2 regions of the Actinoplanes sp. NPDC026670 genome follow, and region 2 is predicted to be linked to the other one. Evidence: riboswitches for the same ligand, from Rfam matches in the RefSeq annotation. Region 2 holds a riboswitch; the other holds the start of a gene.
What was found. Region 2 has a riboswitch for cyclic di-AMP ahead of AB0E94_RS52250 (NlpC/P60 family protein). Riboswitches for the same ligand answer to the same signal wherever they lie in the genome.
Positions count from the first base shown of each region.

Region 1: another riboswitch for cyclic di-AMP. It lies ahead of AB0E94_RS36290 (NlpC/P60 family protein); the one in region 2 lies ahead of AB0E94_RS52250 (NlpC/P60 family protein).

Region 1 is NZ_JBEZXU010000049.1:42,901-46,295, forward strand. It holds gene mraZ (division/cell wall cluster transcriptional repressor MraZ) at 24-455, opposite strand; gene AB0E94_RS36290 (NlpC/P60 family protein) at 998-1,810, opposite strand; cyclic di-AMP (ydaO/yuaA leader) riboswitch at 1,817-2,004, opposite strand; gene AB0E94_RS36295 (MurT ligase domain-containing protein) at 2,391-3,395, shown strand, end outside.
Region 2 is NZ_JBEZXU010000141.1:2,000-5,394, forward strand. It holds gene AB0E94_RS52240 (BlaI/MecI/CopY family transcriptional regulator) at 17-370, shown strand; gene AB0E94_RS52245 (M56 family metallopeptidase) at 367-1,275, shown strand; cyclic di-AMP (ydaO/yuaA leader) riboswitch at 1,400-1,546, shown strand; gene AB0E94_RS52250 (NlpC/P60 family protein) at 1,596-2,552, shown strand; gene AB0E94_RS52255 (MarR family winged helix-turn-helix transcriptional regulator) at 2,600-3,022, opposite strand; gene AB0E94_RS52260 (epoxide hydrolase family protein) at 3,076-3,395, shown strand, end outside.

The DNA.
Region 1 (3,395 bases), on a different contig from region 2:
AGCCGGCCGTCCGAGTGCCACGCCTACAGTCCGCCGGGCAGCACCCCCTCCTCGATGTCGGCGAACTCTTCCTCGCTCGCCGAGAGGTAGTCATCCCAGGCCTGCTTGTCCCAGACCTCGACCCGGGTGCTCGCACCGATCACCACGAGATCCCGACCAAGACTGGCATACTCCCGCAAATGGGCCGGAATCGTCACCCGGCCCTGCTTGTCGGGAACCTCGTCGTGGGCGCTCGCGAAGAAGACCCGGCTGTACGCCCGGGCCGCCTTGTTCGTCACCGGCGCCTCACGCAGCTGGCTGGCGATGCGCTGGAACTCCGGCATCGGGAACACGTAAAGACAGCGCTCCTGCCCCTTCGTGATCACGACACCTCCCGCCAGCTCATCACGGAACTTCGCCGGGAGGATCAGCCGGCCCTTCTCGTCCAGGCGCGGGGTGTGTGTGCCGAGAAACATCGGCCCCCACCCCTTTGCCGTGGCGGCCACTCCATCGCGGAGGGAGCGGATCACCTGTCAACTCGGGCCGGCAGGTCCGGCGTCGCTCCTCCGCCCTGCCACTGCGCCCCACTCTACTCCACTTCCCTCCACCTGCAACCCAAAAGCAAACCCTCACGAGCCGTTCTCACGGACGTAATCCCAGTTCACAGGTGGTGGGGCGAAGTGGAGGGGGTGACCATGATCAACAGGGTCTTGTTTCCGACATCGAGGCCTTCGGGGCGAAAAACACCCGTCGAAATGCCGGCCGGCGCCCGATTTCGTGGCCGGGCTCACTCCACCGGGATCAACCGGGGAGGAAAGTGGAGGGATGCGCGGGGTCCACATCGCCCGGACACAGGAGACGCCCGTGGGGCGTGACCCCTGATCCGGGTCACGCCCCACGGGCGTCACTGCTATTCCTTACTAACTAGCGTCGCTGCGCGGCTCACCGCCCGCAACTGACTAGCGTCGCTGCGCGGCTCACCGCCCGCAACCGTCCAGCGTCGCTGCGCGGCTCTGCGTCAGGCGACCAGGCGGCGCACGACGTAGTTGCTGTTCCAGATCTTGTGCTTGCCGACCCGGGCTCCGGTGTGGGGCGAGTCGTAGACGTAACCGTTGCCCGCGTAGATGCCGGCGTGGTACCCGTACGACCCGTTCCGGAAGATGATCAGGTCACCGATCTGCTTCTTGCTCTTGGCGACCGCGGTGCCGTACTTCTGCTGCGAGTTCGCCTTGTGCGGCAGGCTCTTGCCGGCCGCCTTCTTGTAGACGTACTTGGTGAAGCCCGAGCAGTCGAAACGCTTGGGACCGGAGGCGCCGTACTTGTACAGCGCGCCCTTGTGCGCCTTGGCCTCGGCCAGCACCTTCGCGCCGCTGGCCTTGACCGTCACCTTGAAGCTGCCGGTGCCCCGCTGGTTGTAGCCGGTGCCGGTGAAGACGGTCCGGACCCAGGCCGTCTTCGTCGGCTTGGCGGTGAGTGTCACCACGCCGTTCTTGACGGTCTCGGTGTCCCAGGTACGCCAGGCGCCGTTGCTGTAGCCCTGGAGGCGCACGGTGCCCTTGGCGACCTGATGGGTGGTGGGGTCGATCACCTTGGCGGTGACCTTGAGGGTGGAGCCCCACTTGAGACTCCGGGCGCTGCTGGCCCAGATCGAAGGGGTGACCTTCGGGACGACCGCCGAGGCGGCGACCTGGGTGGCGGCGGGGGTCGTGGCGGCCGCCGCGGGGGACGCGGCGATCAGCTGCCCGGCACAGAGGCAGAGACCCAGGGACAGTGCGACGGTTCCGGTGCCGATGGACGCGCGGCGGCGCCGGCTCGAACTGTGTTCGTGCACGGTAGAGAGATCCCTCCGGCACGCCTGCGAGGTTAGCTGTCGGGTTCGGGCGGGAAGGTGTGCCCGGCCGCGGGTGGGCGGCTTCACCCCAAGGTCCTCCCGGTGCGCCACGGATGGAGCCGTGTGGCGCGGGAAGGACCGGTCATGGGTCCCCCGTCCCTGCCCCCGAATGCCTTGTCTGGTGTGACTCAACTGCGGTGTCGCACCGGTCCGGCCCGGGGCAGGGCTCGGCGTGAACCGATCCGGTGCGGCCGGCGAGCGGAATGCGTCCGGCTGATCCTTGGTACCCGAGTCCTCCCATGATCGTCGGCGCAGGAGTGATCACCCTCCGTGATTGGCACACTTGTCGGTGTCCACTTTGTTACCGCCGCGTGACATATGCGCCCACGCAAAGTAGCGACACAGCTACACACGGTTGAAGGTTACGGGTGAAACAGAACACATAAATAGTCCCGTCACCAACGGGGTAGACGTCCGAAAAGCCCGGACCGGGGAAGACACCGGCCACACCGTGATCTTGACGGTCTGGCAACGCGTCGTAACGTTCGAGTCCGGTACCCTCGCTGGCGTGACGGACGGAATGCCTCTCATCGCCAAGGTCGCGACCTCAGTGTCGAAGACCGCGGCGGCGCTCTCCAGGGCCGCGGGCCGCGGCGACGGTTCGGTGATCGGCGGCTGGATCGGCCTCAAGATCGACCCCGACCTGCTGGCCCACCTCGCGGCCGGCCGCGCCGTCGCGCTGGTCTCCGGGACCAACGGCAAGACCACCACGACCCGCCTCACCGCGGCCGCCGTCGGCGTCCTCGGCCGGGTCGCCACCAACTCGTTCGGCGCCAACATGCCGACCGGTCACACCTCCGCGCTGGCCAAGGAGGGGCACACCCCGTTCGCGGTCCTCGAGGTCGACGAGCACTACCTGGCGCAGGTCATCGACCAGACCCGGCCCAAGGTGGTGGCGCTGCTCAACCTCTCCCGCGACCAGCTCGACCGGGCCAAAGAGGTCGCGATGATGGCCGAGCTGTGGAAGAAGGCCCTCGCCGACCACCCCGACATCCGGGTGGTCGCCAACTCCGATGACCCGATGGTGGTCTGGGCGGCCTCCGGCAGCCCGCAGATCACCTGGTTCAGCGCCGGCCAGCGCTGGCTCGACGACTCGTTCGTCTGCCCGCAGAGCGGCCACCCGATCGAGCGCCAGCAGGGCGACTGGTGGTGCACCGGCTGCCCGCTGCGCCGCCCGCGCCCACAGTGGGTCGTCGAGGACGAGGGCGTGATCGACCCCCGCGGTGACTGGCACCTGGTCAAGCTCCAGCTCCCCGGCAAGGTCAACATCGGCAACGCGGCCACCGCGCTGGCCGTGGCCGCCGAGTTCGGGGTCCGGCCGATCGAGGCGCTCCCCCGGCTGTCCCGGGTCGCGTCGATCGCCGGCCGCTACGCCCAGGTCGACCGGGACGGCCGCAACATCCGGCTGCTGCTCGCGAAGAACCCGGCGAGCTGGCTGGAGGCCTTCGACATGGCCGACCAGGCGCCGACACTGCTCTCGATCAACGCGCGTGACCCCGACGGGCTCGACACGTCGTGGCTCTAC
Region 2 (3,395 bases):
AAGTAGAGTGGCTCACATGGCGAGGAACGACCTCGAGCGCGAGGTCATGACGAAGTTGTGGGACGCGGGCGAGCCGCTCACCGTCCGGCAGGTGCACGACCTGCTGAGCCGGGAGCGCGATCTGGCGTACACGACGGTGATGACCGTGCTCGACCGGCTGGCCAAGAAGGGTCTCGTCGTCCAGCAGCGTACCGACCGCGCCTACAAGTACGCCCCGGCGCAGACCCGCGAGGAGATGACCGCCGGCGTGATGCTCGACGCGCTCAGCGCCACCCCCGACATGGACGCCGCCCTGGCCTACTTCGTCGGGCAGCTGCCGCCCGAAGCGCTGACGGCGGCGATCGAGAAGGCCCGTAACATCGAGCGGTGACCGCCCTCCTGCTCGGCGCCCTCGGGCTGACGCTCTCGCTGCTGGCGCCGAGACTCCTGGCGGGCGCGCGGTGGACCGATCGCGCCCCGGTCGCCGGCGTCCTGCTCTGGCAGTCACAGACGCTCACCGCCGTACTGTGTGCGCTCGGGGTGGTCCTGGCCGCGCCCGAAGAGGTCGCTCGCGCCGCGGGAGCCCGCCATCCCGAGACGGTGGCCGCGTTGCTCTTCTCCCTGGCGGTGGCCGCGACCATCGTGATCCGGCTGATCGTCTCGCTGGTCCGGGTGAGCTCCCGGGCCCGTGCCCGCCGCGCCCGGCACCGGATGCTCGTCGACCTGCTGGACCGGGTCGAGCGCCACGAGGACCTGGGCGGCGAGGAGGTCCGGGTGCTCGACGGGGCGCTGCCGCTGGCCTATTGCGTGCCCGGCCGGGAGCCGCGGGTGGTGCTCAGCGACGGGGTGCTCCAGACCCTGGACCGGGACCAGGTGGACGCGGTGCTGGCCCACGAGCGGGCGCACCTGCGGCACCGGCACGAGCTGGTGATGGAGTCGTTCACCGCGTTCTACCGGGCGGTGCCGGGGCCGCTGCGGTCGAAGGCGCCGCTCGACGCCGTACATCTGCTGCTGGAGATGGTGGCCGACGACGCGGCCCGCCGCCGGACCGGATCGCCGCCGTTGCGGGCCGCGCTGGCCCGGCTAATCGACGCCGTCCCCCTTGCGGAGGAGGTGACCGCCGACCCGGAGGGTGAATCCCGGCGGCGCCGGCTGGCCCGTCTGGACGGTCCGGATCGAAGCTCGACAGTGCTCACCGCGGCGGGGGTGACCGCCGCCGCCGGCCTGCTGGTACTACCCACAGTGATCGTGGTGGTGCCCTGGCTGGCGCGTGCCCTGCACAGCTGGCCGTTTTAGGCCACCCTCCGTGTCGCCGGCTGTGCGTACAGTTCGGCGGGCTGTGCGACCTTCATTTGCCGTCTTGATCCGAGTACGGTGGTCCCCGGTTCGCCCAGCCCCCCATCGGCCACCCGGCCGATCTGGCGGACCACCGCCTAATCGCGCGCGACCGAGAGGCCGGGCGTGAACCGGGGAACCGAGCACCTGGGGTGAAGCCGCGGCGACGCGGCCGGGCAGACTTCCCGCCCGAACCCGTCAGCTAACCCGGTCGGCGGCTGAACGGGAAGAAAGGACAACGCACCAGCGTGAAACGGATTGGCGCGCGTCGTGCCGGCCTCATGCGCATCCTGATGTGCGCGGCCGTCGCGGCCGGAATCCTGGTCACGGGTCCGACCGTCGCTCATGCCGACCCCACTCCGGCGCAGATCGAGAAGCAGATCGACGACGAGTGGAATCAGCTCGAGCCGGTCATCGAGGACTACAACGGCACCCACACCAAGCTGGTCAAGCTCCGCAAGCAGCAGTCGGACCTGGCTAAGACGCTGGCTCCGCTGCAGAAGCAGGTGGACGCCGCGATGGTGCAGGTGCGGGGCCTCGCCGTCGACGCGTACATGCAGGGCTCGCCGAACATCGCGAACGCGATGATCCTGACCGGCTCGCCGACGGGCATGGTGGACAAGCTCACGCTTCTCGACCAGCTCGCGTTCAACCGGAAGGCGTCGATCGCGGAGGTCTCGAAACTCCGCGACAAGTACGCCGCCGACAAGGCCAAGGTCGACCAGCTCGAGTCCGAGATCGAGGTTCGCGACAAGGATCTCGGGACGAAGAAGGTCGCCATCGAGAAGGAGATCACGAAGCTCCAGAAGCTCCGGATCGCGGCCTACGGCAGTGCGAACGCCGACGACGGGCCGCTGCGTACCGGCCCGTGCCCGGTCGACTACACGAACGACAAGGGTGGCCGGGCCGCCCAGCGGGCGTGTGACCTGATCGGGAAGCCCTACGTCTTCGGCTCGGACGGCCCGAACAGCTACGACTGCTCGGGTCTGACGCAGGCGGCGTGGGCTGCGGTCGGCGTGCATCTCGAGCACTACACGAAGGATCAGTGGAGTTCCACCAAGTCGGTCAGCCGCAGTGAGCTGCAACCGGGTGACCTGGTCTTCTACTACTCCGACGTGCACCATGTCTCGATCTACATCGGTGGCGGCATGGTGGTCCACGCTCCGCACACGGGCGACTACGTGCGGATGGCTACGATCGACCGGGGCCCGATCGCCGGCTATCGCCGGCCTGCTTAGAAACCCCTGCGGAAAGGTCGCCGTCTGCTTCTGACGGCGGCCTTTCTTCATTCGGTACGGTCGTGGTGCGCGACCAATCGACGCAAGAGGCCGGTGAGCTGTTCCGTTTCCGCCGGTGAGAGCGCGGCTGTCAGCTCCTCCTGGATGGCCGTCACGCGTTCGGTCAGCTCGGCCGCCCGGTCCCGCCCGGCCGGCGTGACCGCGACGACGTTGCGGCGCTTGTCCGCCGGGTCCGGCGACCGCCGCACGTAACCCGCCGCCTCCAGTTCGTTGAGCGCCCCCACGAGGTCGCTCAGGTAGATCCGGGTGCGCCGCCCGAGCGCCGCCTGACTGGCCGGCCCGTCCGCGTCCAGCGAGGACAGCAGCCGGTAGTGGTAACCCTTGGCGCCCACGCCGGCGAACCCGTCGGCGACGAGCCGGTGCGCGTGCGCCGCGGCCTGGGAGAGCAGCCAGCTCGGCAGATGATCCACGTGACGACGATAACATTGGACCGGCTAACGTTAGTGCGACTAACGTTATTCGCATGAACGATTTCCGGATCGCCGTCCCGCAGGCCGACCTCGACGACCTGGCCGACCGCCTCACCCGTACCCGCTGGCCGGACGCCGCCCCTGACGACTACGGCATCACCGTCGACCGGGTCCGGGCGCTCGCCGGCCACTGGCTGAAGTTCGACTGGCGGGCCCACGAGGCCGAGCTCAACGCGCTGCCCCAGCAGGTCATCGAGATCCACGGTGACCGGGTGCACTTCTTCCACGTCCGTTCGGCCGACCCGCACGCCCTGCCGCTGATCCTGACGCACGGCTGGCCCGGCTCCACCGTGGAGTTCCTGGACGTGGTGGG